Linked DNA regions of Desulfosediminicola ganghwensis. The protein of the gene in region 1 binds, or shares a complex with, the protein of each later gene. Links are inferred from orthologs where the notes say so. Each region holds a gene or a part of one and is shown on either strand. Other genes may lie near its edges.

Region 1 (9,771 bases):
TTCTCAAGTCCGACAGCCATTTTATGCCTGTCCCAGGATTCACGCCTGCCATCCTTTTTCACCAGAACTGGCATCATAACTTCAAGCCGTTCATAGGTGGTAAAACGTTGATCGCAGTCGAGACATGAACGTCTTCTACGCGTTATAGTACAATCTTTATTCAGCCTTGAATCGATAACTTTGTTATCCAGATGTCCACAATACGGGCATTTCATAATGTGACCTCCTCAGGTCTTCACCGGGCCTCAATCCCCAATGAAATCTTAAAAGCTTCACTGCACTCACATTCCTTAAAGATATAAGAACAATTTCAAGCCCGTCCCCCCGTTTCATCCGCATAAACGGTCATATACCAGATTGGCTATGCAAACCATACAAAAAACCGCCTGCAGGTGCAATTGCACACACAGGCGGTTCGTACATCATCAATACTCTATAATTACTATCTTTCGATACGATTACAAAGTGCTGAATTTCTCGATCCTGCGCTGGTGCCTGCCTCCAGCAAATTCTGTGCTTAACCAGGCACGCACAATTGCATCTGCTACACCAAGTCCGCTTACACGGGCTCCAAGGCAGAGTACATTTGCATCGTTGTGTTCCCTGCTCATACGAGCGGTGTATTCATCATGGCACAGGGCAGCACGAATTCGCTCATCCCTGTTCACAGCAATCGACATGCCGATACCGGTGCCGCAAATGAGAATACCACATTTGCTGCTCTTATCCACGACTCGTGCAGATAGCTCCTGAGCAATATCAGGATAATCTACAGATTCAGGGCTGTGACAACCGACATCGGTAATTTCATGACCAAGCTCCGCAAGGAGATCTTTCACCTGCTCCTTAAGCTCGTAACCACCGTGATCTGAACCAATTACAATATTCACAACATCCCCTCGAGCTCTAATCAATCAGTGAACTTCTTCATGGCAACTACCGCATTAGTGCCACCGAAACCAAAAGAGTTGGAAATCGCTGCATTGATTTCCATCTCACGCGCCGTATTCGGCACGTAATCGAGATCACATTCCGGGCTGGGCTCAGCATGGTTAATGGTAGGCGGAGCGACCTGGTTATAAATCGATAAAGCCAGAAATGCAGACTCGATTCCACCTGCAGCACCAAGCATATGACCGGTCATGGACTTGGTGGAACTAATGGCAAGCTTATAAGCATGTTCGCCGAAAACCGACTTAATCGCGGTTGTTTCACAACGATCGTTGAGCGGTGTCGAGGTTCCATGTGCATTGACGTAATCGATATCTTCAGGGGCAAGTCCAGCATCTCTCAGGGCCATTTTCATTGCCCTTTGACCGCCCTCACCATCTTCAGGTGGAGCGGCGATGTGATATGCATCACTGCTTAAGCCGTAACCAACAACCTCTGCATAGATCTTGGCACCACGAGCGCGGGCATGCTCAAGGTCTTCCAGAATGAGAATACCGGAGCCTTCAGACATGATAAAGCCATCACGATCCTTATCAAACGGACGTGAAGCGGCTTTGGGGTCATCATTTCTGGTGGAAAGGGCTTTCATGGCAGAGAATCCGCCAATGCCAAGCTCACAGATAACTCCTTCCATACCGCCGGTGACGATAACATCACTCATACCATACTTGATATGCCGATATGCCTCACCCACTGCGTGGGTTCCGGCTGCACATGCTGTGGTGAGAGTGAGGTTCGGTCCCTTAGAGCCAATCTCCATGGAGATGTGTCCGGACGGCATATTCGGAATAGCCATGGGGATGAAAAACGGGCTAATACGTTTGGCTCCCCGCTCGAGCATCACCTGATGATACTTGGTGATTGTCGGCAGTCCGCCCATCCCACAGCCTGTGATAACACCAACTCGCTCACAGTTCTCATCGGAGACTTCAAAACCACTGTCCTCGACAGCCATTTTTGCTGCAGCCAGACCATACTGAACAAACAGGTCCAGATGTTTGGCTTTTTTGGGCTCTATAAACTCTTTTGAGTCGAAGTCTGTAACTTCTGCGGCTATCTGAACCTGAAATTCACTGGCATCAAAGCGGGTGATGCGATCTACGCCACTCTCGCCGGCTATCAGATTTTTCCAAGCCTTATCGACTCCAGTTCCAATTGGAGTTACGAGGCCAATACCTGTAACGACAACTCTACGATTCACAATGAAACTCCTAAGTGTTATCTACACCATCAGTCTCAATATCTGATTGCAGATATCGAGACTGGCGACATATCCTGCTTACTTCAGTTTCTGAACGTAATCAATTGCATCCTGAACGCAGGTGATCTTCTCAGCATCCTCATCAGGAATCTCGATATCAAAACCCTCTTCCATAGCCATGATCAGCTCAACGAGATCCAGAGAATCTGCACCGAGATCATCTACGAAAGAAGCATTAGGAACAACCTTGTCTTTCTCAACACTCAGCTGTTCTACGATGATATCAATCATTTCTTGTTCTATAGCCATTACTTATCTCCCTATATGGTTTTGTTCTTCAGTTGCAGTTTCTCTTGTTAACTGTGCAACCTGCAGTGGTTTTTACCCGCAGCATGCGATATTTACCACATTTTTTTTCTTATTGAGGGGAAAACTACATATACATGCCACCGTTGACATGCAAGGTCTGCCCGGTCACATAGCGCCCATCTTCAGATACCAGATAGGCGACTGCACCGGCAATATCCTCAGGCGAGCCAAGGCCTGCCATCGGTATTTCACTTTTAATCTTAGCCTGAGCAGCTTCGGTCATAGTCTCTGTCATTTCAGTTACAATATATCCAGGAGCAACCGAGTTAACAGTGATATTTCTCGAAGCAAATTCTCTGGCAATAGATTTGGTCAACCCACCCAAACCGGCTTTAGCCGCAGAGTAGTTGACCTGGCCTGCGTTGCCTGATGATCCAACAACGGAGGAAATGTTGACGATACGTCCCCATTTCTTTTTCATCATTGGCTTGGCGGCCGCTTTAGCGCAGAGGAAAGCACCTTTCAGGTTTGTGGTGAGCACATCGTCCCAATCACTCTCCTTCATGCGTGCCATCAATCCGTCACGGGTAATACCGGCGTTATTCACAAGGATATCAATTGAACCGGCATCAGCGACGATTGTCTTGAACGCCGCCTGAACCTGTTCACCGTCAGAAACGTTGAACTGAACAGCCTCAGCCTTACCACCAGCATCAGTGATCATCCTGCAGGTCTCTTCGGCTGCATCAGGTCTGCTGACGTAATTGATATACACTAAAGCGCCCATGGCGGCAAGACGCTGGCTGATTGCCCTGCCGATACCACGGCTGCCACCGGTTACTACGGCTACTTTTCCTTCAAGCATCATGCACCTCGCTTTTCTTCAATCTTGCGTATAAGTTTCGGTATAATCTCTTGAATATCTCCAACCAGACCGAAATCGGCAACATCAAAAATCGGAGCGTTCTCATCCCGGTTTATAGCCACAATGGTCTCGGAAGACTGCATTCCGGCTACATGCTGTACGGCGCCAGATATACCACAGGCAATGTACAGCTTTGGAGCTACGGTCTTACCGGTTTGCCCTACCTGATGCGGATATGGAATCCAACCGGCATCAACCACTGCCCTTGAAGCAGAGACGTTGGCATCCATCGAATCGGCAAGTGTCTTGAGAAGGGCAAAACCTTTTTCACTCTCGAGACCTCTACCACCTGAAACCAGGATTTCAGCCTCTTGAATATTGACATTGCTCTCCTCGGAAACAACCGACTCGAGTACTTTTATTCGAGATTCACCGAGTGCTGCCGGGATTTCGACATCTATTATTTCACCTGTTCGCGCAGAATCAAATTCTAGGGCTTTCATGACCTTTGGACGAACAGTAGACATCTGCGGCCTATGGGCAGGACAGACTATGGTAGCCATAATGTTGCCACCGAAAGCGGGTCTGGTCTGCAATAACGCACCATCTTCTTCACGAATCTCCAGTTTCGTGCAGTCAGCTGTAAGCCCGGCGTTCAACGTCGTGGCAACTGCAGGAATAAACGATCGTCCTATGGCAGTTGCCCCGGCAAGTACGATCTCCGGCTTATTGTCCAGGATCAGCCTGGTAAGAACCTTGGTGTAGCTGTCTTCAGAAAAACCGGCAAGTTCAGGTGTATCAACCCGGTAAACAACATCGGCGCCATGTCCAATCAGGGTATCAGCTACATCTCCGGTTTCTGAGCCGATCAACACTGCAGAAAGTTTAACACCACGAATATCAGCAAGTGTTCTGCCTATTCCAAGAAGTTCCAGCGATACGGTTGCTAAAACACCGCCGCGGAATTCACAGTAAACAAAAATATCCTTCCACTCACTGATATCGGCAACACCGGATGATTCAGCAGTTTCTATGGACAGTGCCTCGACATCACAGCTGTCAACACACGCGCCGCAAAGAGTACAGGAATCCCCTATAACCGGCAAATCGGCTACCATCTCAATGGCAGCAAACGGGCAGCTCGATTCACAAATACCGCAGCCGATACAGACTTCTTCGTTAAGTTTTAACATTGTCAATTCCTCCTGCAGCCTAGAGATACGGGGTTAATTTATCGACAAGCTGATCTATCTGCTCATCAAGTGTTCCGGTGAGAATGGAACGTTCACCCCGAGCCTGGGGAGGAAATACATTGGCAACCTGGGTTGGCGAACCCGGCAAACCAATACATGCAGGATCGGCATTGATATCGCTTGCAGTGAGGGTCTGTATCTCGGCCTTTTTAGACCTCATCTTTCCTTTCAATGAAGGAACACGAGGGTCATTGATATCTTTTACCACCGTAAGTAATGCAGGCAACGGAGCCTCGACTACATCATAGCCATCATCCATCATGCGCTCAACTACAATACGGGTATCATCCGCCTCGCGCACTTTCTGAACACAGGTAACGAAAGGAAAATCCAACCGCATGGCAAGGCCAGGGCCTACCTGGGCGGTATCTCCGTCTATTGCCTGTTTGCCACAGAGGATAAGATCGGCACCGCCGAGGGTTTCAACCGCTTTTTCAAGGGTATACGCAGTTGCCCAGGTATCAGCACCTGCAAAAGCACGGTCTGAGACCAAAACACCACGGTCCGCCCCACATGAGATTGCGAGCCTCAGAATCTCTTCTGCCTGGGGAGGTCCCATGGTCAGCACGATAACCTCGCCACCATGTGCTTCCTTGAGACAAACAGCCTCTTCAAGGGCATGTTGGTCGTAAGGATTCATGATAGACTCGACCCCTTCACGGGCCAGCGTATTCGTTACCGGATCAAGCCGTACATCCTTGGCATCCGGTACCTGTTTAACACAAACAATAATTTTCATGGAATAACCTGCCTGGTGAATATGAGAGTAACACGCTTAACGGAATCACCTGCAACCCGCTGTATCAGCGAATTGCAGATGTTCATTCAGAAAACGTTTTTTGCCCTGAACAGTATGTTACTTTGCGTATTCCTTGTTCAGTTCCTGACCCACGACATTGCGCTGGATCTGGTTGGTTCCCTCATAAATCTGCAGGATTTTTGCGTCACGCATCATCTTTTCGACCGGGTACTCAGACATGAAACCGTAACCACCAAGTACCTGAACGGCATCGGTAGCCACTTTCATTGCCACATCGGTCGCATAGATCTTGCACATGGATGATGCCTTTGACATATCCTTCGGGTGGGCAACAATATGCTTTGCAGACTGGTAGACCAGAGCACGAGCGGACTCGACACCGATGGCCATATCCGCGAGCATGTGCTGTACTGCCTGGAAGGCTATGATTGGCTTGCCGAACTGTACACGCTGCTTGGCATAGCTCGCCGCCTCATCAAGCGCTCCCTGTGCCAGACCGACACCAAGTGCCGCGATTCCCGGACGGGACGAATCGAGGGTCTTCATCACAGTGATAAAACCGGTACCCTGACGACCAATGATGCGGTCCTTGGGAATACGACAGTCCTTGAAGATAAGCTCGGTGGTTGAAGATGCACGGATACCCATCTTCTTCTCTTTCGGCCCGCAGGAAAAACCGGGGTCACCTTCTTCCACGACAAACATGGAAGCACCGCGAGCACCCTTGCTGCGGTCGGTGATGGCAACAACAGTATAGACCTGCGCTTCACCACCATTGGTAATCCACTGCTTGGTACCATTCAGTACCCACTCGTCCCCGTCAAGCACTGCAGTGGTCTGGATGCCCGAGGCATCAGAACCTGCATTGGCTTCGGTAAGACCAAAAGCCGCAAACTTCTCACCTGTAGCAACGGGTGGAAGATACTTTTTCTTGAGCTCTTCCGAACCTGAGATCAGGATCGGGTAGATTCCAAGTGAACTTGCTGCAAATGCTGTACCTACACCGATACAACCACGACCGAGCTGCTCAAGCGCGAGTACGCTATCGAAACAGTTCCCGCCGAAACCACCATATTCTTCCGGAATTAACAGGCCGAACAGGTCCGCTCTGGCCATATCGTTTAAGATTTCCCGCGGGAACTGGTGTTTCTCGTCAAGTTCAGCGCGATTTGGAATAATCTTCTCATCAGTGATCTGCCGAGTGATATCGACGATCATCTGCTGCTCTTCCGTCAAAAAATAATCCATCTCAAACTCCTCTCTCTTCTACACTACCACTTAATCAGCCCTGCCCCCCACGTAAAACCACCACCGAAGGAACAGAACAGTACGGTATCTCCTGTTGAAAAGCGCTTCGCCCTATGCGCTTCATCCAGCGCTATTGGTATAGACGCAGCCGATGTATTACCATAGGCTGAAACGTTTATAAACACTTTATCTTCGGGCAATTGGAGACGTTCTGTCAATTTGTTAAGAATTCGGATATTTGCCTGATGTGGTATAACCAGCTGAATATCATCGAGATCCACCTTCTCCCTAAGAAGTAGACCCTGCACCGCATCTTCCATCGCTTTTACAGCGTATTTAAAGACTTCGCGGCCTTCCATGACGATATGAGCACCAGTGTTATCCGGCACCTGCAAATCCTTGTTGGTACTTTCCGGGGCGTGCATGTAGAGTAGCTTCCACAGCGAACCGTCCGAAAAGAGGTTTGAGCCGATGAATCCGCGGTCGCTGTCATCCCAACCGACAACTGCCGCCCCCGCTCCATCGCCAAAAATGATACAGGTATTGCGATCCTCCCAGTTAACCCGGGTTGACAAGGTCTCAGCGCCGATTATCAAAATTTTCTTCGAATGGTCAGCCTGGACATATTTATCTGCAAGATCCAGTGCATACAGAAAACCGGAACATGCCGCATTAAGGTCATATGCAAAAGCATTTGTTGCACCAATCTCGGTCTGCACAAAGCAGGCACAAGAAGGCATCATCATGTGTGAACTGATGGTGCCAACAACAATCAGGTCAATTTCGGAGGCATCTACCCCAGCCATCTCCATGGCCTTCTTCGCGGCCCTGGCTGAAAGCTTATAGGTGTATTCATCACCTGAAGCGATGTGACGGGCTTCAATACCGGTACGGGTACGGATCCACTCGTCTGAAGTTTCGACAACTTTTTCAAGATCACTGTTTGTTACCACCTTTTCAGGCAGACATGATCCTGTTCCAAGAATAACAGACCCCATTATTCCTCCGATTGTGCTGTAGCAGATTCCACAGCGATTCCACGCGATATTTCCTGATTCACGTTATTATTTACCATCTTCGCTGCTTCACAGATAGCGTTTCTGATAGTCTTTCTGTCCGATTTACCGTGGCAAATCATACCAATACCATTTACGCCAAGCAAGGGAGCACCACCATAAGTGGAATAATCAACCCTCTTCTTGAAAGCACGAAAGGCTGGTCTTGCTAACAGATAGCCGATTTTTGCCGGAATGGATTTGACGATTTCATCACGGAGCATTTTCATGGCAACTTCAACAAGACCCTCACTGATCTTTAAGCAGATGTTACCAACAAAGCCGTCACAGACAATAACGTCAACTTCGCCCTTATATACATCGCGTCCTTCGACATTGCCGATGAAATTAAGCGAACTGTTTTCGAGCAGGTCGTAGGTTTCTTTGACAAGGGTGTTCCCTTTGCCGGATTCTTCTCCAATGGTCAGAATCCCTACCCTCGGGCTGCTGTTATTATGAATTTTAGAAAAGGCAGAAGCCATTATGGCGAACTGAAAGAGATGCTGCGGGCGACACTCTACGTTGGCGCCAATATCCATCATCACTACAGGCTTCTTCAAGGTGGGAAAAAATGAGGCGATGCCGGGCCGGGATACTCCTTTAAGGCGTCCAAGCTTGCGTACTGCCGCTGCCATGGTAGCACCGGAATTTCCGGCACTGACAACAGCATCTGCTTTCCCCTGACCAACAAGGTCAAAGGCTACCATAATAGAGGAGTCCTTCTTCTTACGCATTGCGTCGACAGGATTGTCCTTCATCTCAACAACTTGAGATGAATGGACAATCTCGATCCTCGACGCTATCGAAGAATCAGGAGCTACTTTAGCGAGGTGTGATTGCAGGAGGACTTCGTCCCCCACCAGACTAATATGAATATCAGACTGTTCGGCGGCTAATAATGCCCCGGCAATCAACTCCTCCGGCCCATGGTCTCCGCCCATGGCGTCCAGGGCAATGTGCACGGCGTATCTCCTACTCTACTTCAGTATCAAGGGCAAATACAGTTCTACCTTTGTATGTACCGCATGCTGCACAGAGACGATGTGGTTCTTTAGGCTCACCACAGTTTGCACACAGAGAAACGCCAGGCGCTTTCAGTGCATCGTGGGAACGGCGTTTACGAGTTCTTGAACGGGAATGTCTTCTTTTCGGCAGAGCCATAATATCCTCCAATTGGCATATAAGTTCCAATCATTGAGTGCTACTTAATCCTTCTTCAACTTCTTCAGTACCGCAAACGGTGAATCCTGCGGAAATTCCGAACAGCTGCACTTATCACTGCCCAGAAACGCACCACATACAGGACACAGTCCACGACATGTATCTTTACAGAGAGCCTTACCCGGAACAGCAAGATACATCTGTTCCCTAAGGATCTCGGCAACATCGATGACCGGATCTTTCAGGTAAAGTGTATCACACTCTTCTTCGCTGCATTCTTTATCCGGCAGCTCTGATACTTCTTCCTCTCGCGTGGTTATCAGATAGAGGAAATCTTCATTGAGTTCAAAAGCCACAGGCTCGCCGCACCGCGAACACGCCAACTCGACGGTTACAGCAAGATTACCTTCCAGTACAACAGTGTCATCATCTTTTGATTGTATGACAACCTCCGCAACAGGTGGTGTCAAAACCACTACCTCGTCAATCGGCTGCCAACTGTTTTCCGGAATTATGTATCGGGACTTCGCCCTTCCTATCTCACCAAACGCAATTCTCATATTTCCCTCTGACACCCCTTTAGAAATTATGAGGGGACACAAAGGAAGCAAAAATAATCAATTTAAGCGATATTGGCCACAAAAAAAAGTACAGGTATTCGCAAATTTCTCGCAGGCACTGTAGTAAAGGTTACTGATCACATTACTAGGTAGCCGATAATAAGTGAATAATCGCAGGAAATACTACAGGATGAGAGCCAGACGCTCTGAACTTTTTTGTAATCTTTGTGATACGACCCTGAGTGTCTTCTTCAGCAGAGCTACATATAACTGCGGATTGACCTGCTCCAGTTCTTCAAGCAGGTGTCTTGGGAACCCTAACACCTGCGAATCTTCGACGGCAATCATGGTGGACCCGTGCCTGCTTGCAGCAAATAATGCTGCCTCTCCGGCCAAAGCCCCAGTGGA
Region 2 (9,639 bases), 2.3 Mb from region 1 along the record:
AAGCTGAAGAATTGAGGTAATCAGGTTAAAAAATACAAAGAAGACAACGCCGAATATGAAAAAAGCTCCAATGTATACCCGTTATGCCCGAGAATATGAGCGTGCTATAGAGGATAATATCTATAATGCCCGTTTCGAGCGGCCATCCCTGCTGTCGATGTTACCCGATGTGGCTGGCAAATCAGTCCTTGATCTTGGCTGTGGTCCCGGAGTTTACGCAGAAATACTATTGCAGCGCGGAGCAGAGGTTACCGCGGTAGATGCTTCCAGCGAGATGGTGGCACGGGTGAAAGAAAAGTTTGGCTCAAGAATAAAAACGTACATCCAGGATGTGAGTGAGGGGTTGCCGCAGGAAGCCGACTTTAGCCATGATCTTGTCATTTGTCCTTTGGCTGTTCACTATATTAAGGAGCTGGCGCCTCTTTTTCAGGAAATATATCGGGTGCTGAAGCATGATGGAACCTTTCTCTTTTCAACCCACCACCCGATGATGGATTTTCAGTCATCTCCTTCGGGGAATTATTTCAGAAGGGAACTCGTTACCGAGACCTGGGATACTATCGGCAATCCGGTCGATGTTCAGTTTTACAGGCGTTCCTTAACCGAATTGTTCGGTTCGATTACAGAGGCTGGGCTATATATCTCGAATTTCAGCGAGGGTATACCAGACAAGATGATCGAAGAGGTTTCTCCTGCGGATTACCAGCGCTTGTCAAAACTACCAACGTTCATGTTCATTGAGTGCAAAAAGAACAATTGATATCTTTGGCGACCAGGCTCGGTTGTGGTTGCTATAGTAACAAGCTGTTCAGGCGTTGATTACGACGCTGTATGGCTTCAGGATAACAGAAAACGAGGCACAGCCGTTTTGCCTGAGACAGTGGTGGGGACTGTCTGAGCAATTCATCGACTGCAAAAAAATGTTATCGGCTGTTTAACATTTCGGTTATTCGAACCCGATATTCAACAATATCATTGCGAAGTGAGGAGAGGCTTGCCATCTTCTCGTCTACCTTGGAGATATGTTGATCGAGGATTTCGATAAGCTTAGGAGTGATGGTGTTGAAGTTTTGCGCGTTGATGTCGAATATATCACTTAATTCCTGAATTTCTTTTAGAGATATTCCTAATTGCTTGAGCTTGAGAATAAACTTAAGTCTCAGCACGTCATCCTGGTTGTAGGTCCTGGTGCCACCGCCCAACCGTTCACTCGAACCCATAAGTCCGATCTCTTCGTAATACCGTATTGTTCTGGTGGTGATATTCAGCCGTTTGGCTAACTCACCGATCTGTACAAACGGTTCATTTTTACTGGACATTTTTTTAACCTCATAAAACTACAAAATTACCCTTGGATAATCGGGCATTTTTCATAAGTGTGGCTGATACCTGGTGAAAGGTTCACCCCGTTCTGAAACAACCTTATCAGGAATAAATTTAGTTGAAGCAACTCTTGGGATTTACCTTTACGTAATTTTTCAGAACAAGTTAGCATAGGGGATGAAGTGGTGTCAAATAAAAATAGTTAATTAGATGGTTTTGTAAAGATTGTGTGTGTAAAGCGATGTCCGCTCGATGTGAAAAATTCTTGACCTTTACGTAAACAAGGGATATATAAGGGGGAATATTTCTGCATGATTTCACTTATTGCTCAGGTTATCAACTGGAGAGTGGTTTATGATCTTTGAACTAACGGAAGAACAGGCGCTTATTCGCAGCATGGTACGGGAATTTGCAGAAAAAGAAGTTGCACCTTCTGCAGGTGAGCGCGATGAAAATGAGCGTTTTGACCGGGAACTGATGTTTGATCGGCTGGCAGAGTTGGGCCTGACGGGCATCGTATTTCCTGAAGAATATGGCGGCGCCGGCGCCGATTACATCAGTTATGCAATTGCTGTGGAAGAGCTTTCGAGGGTGTGCGCATCCACTGGTGTGACACTTTCGGCCCATCTTTCCCTGGGAGCCAACCCCATATTTCTGTTCGGTTCCGAGCAGCAGAAGCAGAAGTATCTGGCTCCTCTTGCTTCCGGTGAGAAAATGGGTGCTTTCGGGTTGACAGAGCCTGGGGCGGGATCGGATGCCGGTGGTACCAAAACCGTGGCCAGTCTCGATGGCGAGGAATGGGTAATCAATGGTTCAAAGATTTTTATAACCAACGGCGGCGATGCCGATACCTATGTGGTTTTTGCCCGGACAGACAAAGAGGCTGAAAAACATCATGGCATAAGTGCTTTTATCATTGAGAAAGGCACCCCGGGGTTTAGTTTTGGCAAAAAAGAGCAGAAGATGGGGATCCGCTCCTCACCTACGTTGGAGCTGGTCTTTGAAGATTGCCGTATCCCCAGGGAAAACCTGCTTGGTGAAGAAGGACAAGGTTTTCGGGTGGCGATGAAGACCCTTGATGGCGGGAGAATTGGTATTGCCTCCCAGGCATTGGGCATTGCCCAGGGCGCACTGGATGCCGCTGTGGACTATGCGCGGGAACGCAAACAGTTTAATAGCTCCATAGCCAGTTTTCAGGGCATTCAGTTTCAACTTGCAGATATGGCTACCCAGGTGGAGTCAGCGCGTTTGCTGGTTTATAACGCTGCCTATCGGGCGAGTAATGGCCTCGGCTACTCTCAACAGTCGGCGATGGCAAAGCTGATGGCCAGTGAAACCGCAATGAAGGTGAGTACACAGGCTGTTCAGATTTTTGGTGGTTACGGCTATACCAGGGAGTTTCCGGTAGAGCGCATGATGCGCGATGCCAAGATCACCGAGATCTATGAAGGAACCAGTGAGGTGCAGAGAATCGTAATCGGTTCCGCTCTCACCAGATAGTAAACGAGTGGGCTTTATATGCAGTAAAAGGGCGTGGGCGAGGACGCCTGTTTTTGAGGCACGAGTGTAAGTACAAAAGAGTTCAATGGAGAGAGCGATGGAATTTACCCGTGAGATTTATTGGAACGTGGGGCATGGCGCTGCAACCCTTGTCCCTATGTATCTTCTAGTAGTCGTTGCTGTAGGTGTTGTTGTATGGGCTTTTCGAAAAAAACTGGATGTGTACAGGCAGGGGCTGCCGCTGGAACGAACGGATCAGCTCGGTAGCCGGATAGGCGCAATGCTGAACAATGCCATCTTCCAGAAAAAAGTAACCCAGGTGAAGATTCCTGGTCTATTCCACGGCATATTCTTCTGGGGCTGGTTTCTGCTGCTTATAGGAACCACGCTTATCGTTATTCAGGCGGATTTCACAGACCTGCTTTTCGGTTATAAATTTCTGGTCGGCAATTTCTATAAAATCTTTTCAGTTACTCTGGATATCGCCGGACTCGCTTCAATTGTTTTTTTGAGCGCTCTCTTTGTCCGGCGGTATTTTTTTAGACCTGAAGGACTCGAGACCAAAAGAGACGATGCCATTATGCACGGGCTGATGACCATCATCCTGCTTACCGGCTTCGTAATTGAAGGTAGCCGCATGGCCGTCACCGAGCTAGGAACGCCGGTCGCGCTCTGGTCTCCCGTAGGTTATCTGCTGGCGCAGTCTGTAGCCTGGATGGGTGAAGACAGCCTGCGGCTTATCCATAAACTTACCTGGTGGTTTCATCTGCTGCTGGTGATGGGCTTTATTGCTCTTATTCCATTCACCAAGTTTCGTCATATACTTACTACCAGCGCGAATTACATTTTTGCAGACAGGGGCCCGAAAGGAAAGCTTCGTTCCCTCGATCTTGAGGACGAGGATGCTGAAACCTTTGGTGCAACTTCTGTAAAGGAGCTGACCTGGAAAGATATCTTCGATGCCGACGCCTGCACCCTGTGCAAGCGCTGTCAGGATCGCTGTCCGGCCTGGAATACCGAGAAACCTTTGTCACCCATGAAAGTGGTCAATCAGATCGGCGAGGTAGCCTACAACGATCCCGAGGCGAATCTGATAGAGACCCTCAGCCGGGACGTTCTCTGGTCATGTACCACCTGTCGGGCCTGTCAGGAAATCTGCCCGGCTTCCATCGAGCATGTGAGCAAGATTGTCGACGTTCGTCGCTCCATGGTGCTTATGGAGGGTGAGTTCCCTGATGATGCGACCATGGCAGCCATGGAGGCAACCGAGGTCAATGGTAACCCGCTGGGACTGGGCTATGCCTCCCGTGGTGATTGGGCGGCTGAGCTTGGGGTGAAGACCCTGGCTGAAGATCCGGAAGTTGATGTACTCTACTTTGTCGGTTGTTACGCTTCATTTGATAAACGCAATATCGCAGTGGCCAGGAGCTTCATTCAACTCTGTGAGGCTGCAGGCGTGAAAGTGGGAATCCTCGGCAAGGAAGAGAAGTGCTGCGGTGAGCCGATGCGTAAGATGGGCAACGAATACCTTTACCAGAGTCTTGCCATGGAGAATGTTGAGCTGATCAATGGCTATGGTGTCAAGAAAATCGTTACAACATGCCCGCATTGTTACAACACTCTGGAAAAGGATTACCGTGACTTTGAGCTTGAAGCTGAAGTGGAAAGTTACACTGTATTCCTCGAGCGACTGTTGAAAACAGGCCGCCTCAAGCTCAAAGCCGAAGGGCTGGATTGCACCTATCATGACTCCTGCTATCTTGGCCGTCACAACGATATCTACGATGCGCCTCGTGCGCTTATTGAAGCCGCTGGCGGGACCATCAGAGAGATGGAGAAAAGCAGGGCTGAAGGGTTCTGTTGCAGTGCCGGTGGCGGGCGTATCATGGCCGAGGAGAAGATAGGCGAAAGGATAAGTGTCAAGCGGGTGAATATGGCAGTAGAGACAGGTGCGCCGACGCTTTTGTCAAACTGTCCTTTCTGTCTGACAATGTTTGAAGATGGTGTGAAGGGGGCAGAGGCCGAAGATAAACTGAGACCTCGTGACATCGCCGAGTTGCTTGCTGAGAGATTGTAATTGCGGTTGTAGTAAAGCAGCTCGGGCACTAGGCTTGAATTGAACAAAGCTGAAAAAAGCGAATCGTTATCGGAGGATGGAGAATGAACATTCTGGTATGCATTAAGCAGGTTCCCGACATGGAATCAAAGTTTAAAGTTGCCGCGAACGGTACCTGGTATGACAATCAGGATCTGGCCTGGCGGATGAATGAATATGATGAATATGCAGTTGAACAGGCGGTTCAGCTGAAAGAGCAGGTCAAGGATGCTGACCTCACCGTGCTGTGCATCGGCTCGGACAAGGTCAAGGAGACCATGAAGAAGGCGCTGGCAATGGGCTGTGATCGTGGCGCCCATATCGACGACGCTGATTCCTGGGCCAAGGAGCCTTTCGAAATAGCCGGAATTATATCTGAATACGCCAAGGATAAAAGCTTTGACGTCATTTTTACCGGTATGCAGTCCCAGGACCGCGGCAGTGGTCAGGTCGGCGTACTGGTGGCAGAGATGCTTGGTATTGCCAGTGTCTCAACCATCGTGGATTTCGCTTTTGATGATGGCACAATCAAGGCCAAGCGTGAACTTGAGGGTGGAATCAAGGCCAATGTTACGGTTCAGGTTCCGGCCCTGGTGACCTGTCAGCTTGGCTTGAACACCCCACGCTACCCTACCTTGCCTAATATCATGAAGGCCAAGAAAAAGGAGTTGCTTACTATTCCGGTTGCAGATGTGCTGAAGGTGGATGCACGTATGGAGACTTCTGCCATGTACTTCCCTGAGAAGAAGGGCGGCGGACTGGTGCTGGAAGGTGAGGCAGGTGATCTGGCTGACAAGCTGATTTCGATTCTCAAAGAAAAAACAAGTGTCCTGAAGTAGGAGGGGAATCATGAAAATAGTATTGATCGCGGAATACAGGGATGGACAGATGCTCTCAGGCTACACCGAGTTGCTCGGCTTTGCCGAGACCATGGGAGCAGAAACAGTGATGTTTGTTGCCGGCAGTGATGCTGTTTTACCAGCCTATGACGGCAAACTTTATCTGGCAGATGCTGCTGTCTGTGGCGAATATAATCCTGATTTGCATAAGCAGATGATCCTGGATGTTGTTGCCAAAGAACAACCTGATATGGTTGCTTTTTGTCACTCATCTTATGGCTGGGATCTCGCCCCACGAGTGGCCTTTGGCATGAAGGCTGCCCAGGTCTCTGAAGTGGTTGAGGTAAAAGACGGAGCCATGGTCGCTCCCGCCTGCAACTCCAAGCTGCGCCGTACTGTAACTTGCAAGACCGGGCAGACAGTGGTGACCCTGCAGGCAGGCGCATTTGCCCCGGTTGAGGGCGGTGGTACTCCAGAGGTTGAGAAAATTGCCGTTGACGGTCAGGGACGAGTGGTCTTTGAGGGGTATGAGGAAGCTGAGGCCGGTGGCGTTGATCTGAGTAAAGCCGAAGTCATTGTCAGTGCCGGCCGTGGTATTGGCAAACCGGAAAATGTCGCGATGATATCTGCTCTGGCTAAAGCACTCGGTGGGGAATATGGCGCAAGCCGTCCGGTTGTCGATTCTGAATGGGTTGAACATAACCGCCAGGTCGGCACCACCGGACAGACGGTTGCACCCAAGCTCTATCTCGCCTGCGGTATTTCAGGTGCTATTCAGCATCTGGCCGGTATGAAGAAGTCTGAGTTTGTGGTTGCCGTGAATACCGACAAAGATGCACCCATTGGTGAGGTGGCAGACGTGCTGATAGTAGCCGATCTGTTGCAGTTTGTACCCGCGCTGACTGAAAAAGTTCAGGCGCTCTAATTGCCATAGGGAGGAATCTGAAAATGTTGGATGATACATTCAGCCAGATGGCTGAGTCCTTCGTCAAGGATGCGGTCGATGGGCAGAAGAGCTTCTATTTCTCTTTAGCTGATGTGAAAAAGACTGTGGTGGTGAGTGGTTCTGAATGTACCATCACCGAGGGTAAAACTGTAGAGCAGGCTGATTGCGTTTGTAAGACCAGCCCTGAGTTTTTTCTGCGGATCTGGGATGATGGCTATCGACCAGGAATGGCGGATTTTATGAAGGGCACGATCAAGTCGAATGATCCTTCTCTGCTGCAAACCTTTCTGAAATGTTTCGGTAAAGAGTAGGCTGAGAATCAGCACACCACGGTACCGTTTCGAAGGGATGGGAACTTAGGTGGCGACGGAGTTGCCGTGGTGTGTGTTGTGCAAAGTGTTGAAATTGTAAATCTCAGTTGTGTTGAGTGTGCCTATCTTATAGGTGGTGATTTCATAATGTTTGTTAGACAGGGATAGGGGAATTACATGGATGCTCTGACGGAAATTAAAGTACGTGGATATCATGCAGACTTTTACGGTCATGTTAATAACGCCAGGTACCTTGAGTTTTTTGAGGAAGATCGCTGGGCCAGGCTTGAATCCCATATAGATCTTATGAAATGGGCTGCCCGGGGGTTAGGTTTTCTGGTCGTGAATATTAACGTAAACTACCGAAAGGCTGTACAGGTCGGCCACACAGTTGTGGTTACCACTGGAATAGAGCAGGTCAATCAGAAGAGTGCGGTGCTGAAACAGGAGATACAATTCAAAGGATCCAGCGAGGTTGCGGCCGATGCGATGATCACTTTTGTGATAATTGACTCGAGTGGTAAGGCGGTTCCCCTTGAGGGAGAAATTCTTGAAGAATTACAGATGTTAGGACAATAGGTATAAATAATTGAATTTCTACAGTATAAATAATTGTCCTGAATGAAATATCTTGACGAATCAACAGGTTTTACAACTTTTTAAGCTCTATTTATAGTTGACATTTGTGTAATTTATATTAGACAAATGAGAATATGACGATTTGCTGATCGTGGTGCTTGTGTTGTGAAAAAGAATTCACCATTACGTAAACGTCATGTCATCCATTTGTTGTTCTGCTGGAAAGAGAGAGCTGGTAGGACGGAGATGTACCCGTAAAAAACACTTTGCTTCAGGTGGGCAGTTCGGCTGAAGCAGATTCAGGAGAGATGGGGCGCATCACACATCAATTGATAGAAGGGGAGATAAGCATGAAAAAAGTATTATCCGTAGTAGCATTGGCTTCGTTGTTTGGAGCCACATCCGTAATGGCATCCGGTTTCCGTATTCCGGAGCAGTCTGTTGATTCTACCGCTAAGGCTGGCGCCAACATCGCCTCCGCCGATAAGGCGGACGCCGCTTACTTCAATCCGGCGATCATGAACCTGATGGAGGACACCTGGCATGTGGAGGCTGATCTTTCCTATATTTATCTGAGTGAAATAGACTACGAAGGGACAGCGGGAGAAGCACCTTACCCGTTGCCAATTGATACCTCTTCTGAGAGGGAACACTTTTTTGTGCCCACCCTGTTTGTAGTTTCTCCAGACTACAACGGCTTCCGTTTCGGTTTCGCTTCAGTAGCGCCTTTTGGGTTGGCCAAGCGCTGGCGGGAAGACCCGTATGCTAAGGCTCTCTCAAGCAGGTTCTCTCTGCAGGTGATTGAACTCAACCCTACCGTTTCCTACGCTTTCAACGAGATGTTCTCCATTGCCGGTGGCGTTCGCATGACCTATAGCAAGGCGACGGTTATCAATGAAGGCTTTGCCGTGCCTCCAGGTAGCAGGTATCTGGATGGAGATACAGTGGATTGGGGCTATAACCTGGCGGCCAACTTCAAGCCCAACAAGGACTGGAATTTTGCTGTCACCTACCGTTCCAACATCGATCTCGATTTTGAGGACGGTGATACAGAGATAACCATTAATCCGGAGATTACTGAGGGTGATGTCACCGTTTCGACCCCGGGCGTTCTCTCCTTCTCTGCCGCCTATACCTACGACAAATGGACTTTTGACCTCACTGTCGATCAGACCCAGTGGTCCGAATATGAAAGCCTGGATTTTACTTATAATAACGCTACTGGGGATTCCTATTATGATAAATTCAACCTCTCAGTAAAGGATTGGGATGATACCTGGGCCATCAGGCTCGGCGTGGAGTATGAGCTGAATCCGCAGGTGACCCTGATGGGCGGCATCGCCTATGACGAGAACCCGGTACCGGAAGAGACCGCTAGCTTCGAGCTGCCCGATTCCGACGCCTGGCTTTTCTCGGCTGGTGCACGCTATGCCTACAGCGATAATATGGAGTTTGGTTTAGCCATTCTTTATGATTACAAGGAAGAGCGCACCTTCAGCAACGAGTCGGTTGATGGTGAATTCTCCAACGCCTCCGCCTTCCTCGTCACTGCTGGTCTGAGCTATAAGTTCTAAAGCAGCAAATTCCCAGAATGTAATAGATAAAAGCCCCCTGGCTGACAGCCAGGGGGCTTTTTCGTGTGGCAATGGTTTGAACTTACAAAGCCCGCATATATTCAGGCTTCAAGTTCACCTTTCCCGCCAGCGCCTTTTGAATCAACTCAAGCGTCTTTCTCTTGTCTTCAGGCAATTTCGCCTTAATCGGCAGATAATTTGAAGCATGGTTGGCATGGAAATAGCCGTTGGTGAGTTCAGTTGCCGCCAGCATGGAACCAAGTTCTTCCAGCATTCCATTGGCATCCGGCAGTTGCCACCTTCCTTGTTGCTGATCAGTGAAAAGTGGTGTGTTCGGGGTTAGCATCAGGCTCAAGGCCCCCACATATTCCGGGTCGATGGCAGACAAGACCCTGCCGGTCTCAGTGGCATGCTGCTGTGATCTTTCCGTGCCGCCTACTCCCAGCAGCACTGTGATCGAAAGCTTGATGCC

What was found.
Region 2: the proteins of FCL45_RS19815 (region 1) and FCL45_RS10020 are in contact, whole or in part, in a cryo-EM structure (PDB 7KOE), measured with the Thermotoga maritima proteins. The link is inferred for Desulfosediminicola ganghwensis from one-to-one orthologs. Residues at the interface, in WP_004081904.1 of Thermotoga maritima: His14, Pro20, Glu24, Tyr76, Asn78, Lys82, Thr102, Leu103, Glu104, Arg106, Glu107, Gly110, Met111, Ala113, Thr114, Glu115, Glu117, Thr118, Gly119, Leu120, Thr121, Ala122, Arg140, Pro141, Thr142, Phe143, Gly144, Gly145, Asn146, Leu147; in WP_004081902.1 of Thermotoga maritima: Thr13, Thr14, Val16, Ile18, Leu25, Arg27, Leu95, Lys122, Gln123, Val125, Asp126, Gly127, Asp128, Thr129, Gly130, Gln131, Pro134, Gly135, Thr138, Arg139, Tyr142, Ala143, Leu144, Ala146, Tyr147, Val149, Arg150, Val162, Val164, Arg165.

Annotation. Positions count from the first base shown.
Region 1 is NZ_CP050699.1:4,615,651-4,625,421, forward strand. The notes cover bases 2,423-5,406. They hold FCL45_RS19815 (electron transfer flavoprotein subunit alpha), read right to left. Parts: upstream 4,520-5,406; coding sequence 3,326-4,519; downstream 2,423-3,325. Other genes in these bases: acpP (acyl carrier protein), read right to left, coding at 2,423-2,461; fabG (3-oxoacyl-[acyl-carrier-protein] reductase), read right to left, coding at 2,586-3,329; FCL45_RS19820 (electron transfer flavoprotein subunit beta/FixA family protein), read right to left, coding at 4,539-5,318. In the rest of the region: transcriptional regulator NrdR, read right to left, coding at 1-215; rpiB (ribose 5-phosphate isomerase B), read right to left, coding at 459-890; fabF (beta-ketoacyl-ACP synthase II), read right to left, coding at 911-2,152; more of acpP, read right to left, coding at 2,231-2,422; FCL45_RS19825 (acyl-CoA dehydrogenase family protein), read right to left, coding at 5,436-6,587; FCL45_RS19830 (beta-ketoacyl-ACP synthase III), read right to left, coding at 6,611-7,585; phosphate acyltransferase PlsX, read right to left, coding at 7,585-8,604; rpmF (50S ribosomal protein L32), read right to left, coding at 8,615-8,803; FCL45_RS19845 (YceD family protein), read right to left, coding at 8,848-9,363; FCL45_RS19850 (cyclic nucleotide-binding domain-containing protein), read right to left, coding at 9,547-9,771. UniProt on the Bacillus subtilis protein: The electron transfer flavoprotein serves as a specific electron acceptor for other dehydrogenases. It transfers the electrons to the main respiratory chain via ETF-ubiquinone oxidoreductase (ETF dehydrogenase).
Region 2 is NZ_CP050699.1:2,363,021-2,372,659, forward strand. The notes cover bases 4,019-6,870. They hold FCL45_RS10020 (electron transfer flavoprotein subunit beta/FixA family protein), read left to right. Parts: upstream 4,019-4,983; coding sequence 4,984-5,757; downstream 5,758-6,870. Other genes in these bases: FCL45_RS10015 (heterodisulfide reductase-related iron-sulfur binding cluster), read left to right, coding at 4,019-4,900; FCL45_RS10025 (electron transfer flavoprotein subunit alpha/FixB family protein), read left to right, coding at 5,768-6,682; FCL45_RS10030 (hypothetical protein), read left to right, coding at 6,706-6,870. Also shown: FCL45_RS10000 (class I SAM-dependent methyltransferase), read left to right, coding at 56-760; FCL45_RS10005 (MerR family transcriptional regulator), read right to left, coding at 924-1,319; FCL45_RS10010 (acyl-CoA dehydrogenase), read left to right, coding at 1,678-2,823; more of FCL45_RS10015, read left to right, coding at 2,921-4,018; more of FCL45_RS10030, read left to right, coding at 6,871-7,014; FCL45_RS10035 (acyl-CoA thioesterase), read left to right, coding at 7,192-7,593; FCL45_RS10040 (OmpP1/FadL family transporter), read left to right, coding at 7,944-9,167; FCL45_RS10045 (radical SAM protein), read right to left, coding at 9,250-9,639. UniProt on the Bacillus subtilis protein: The electron transfer flavoprotein serves as a specific electron acceptor for other dehydrogenases. It transfers the electrons to the main respiratory chain via ETF-ubiquinone oxidoreductase (ETF dehydrogenase).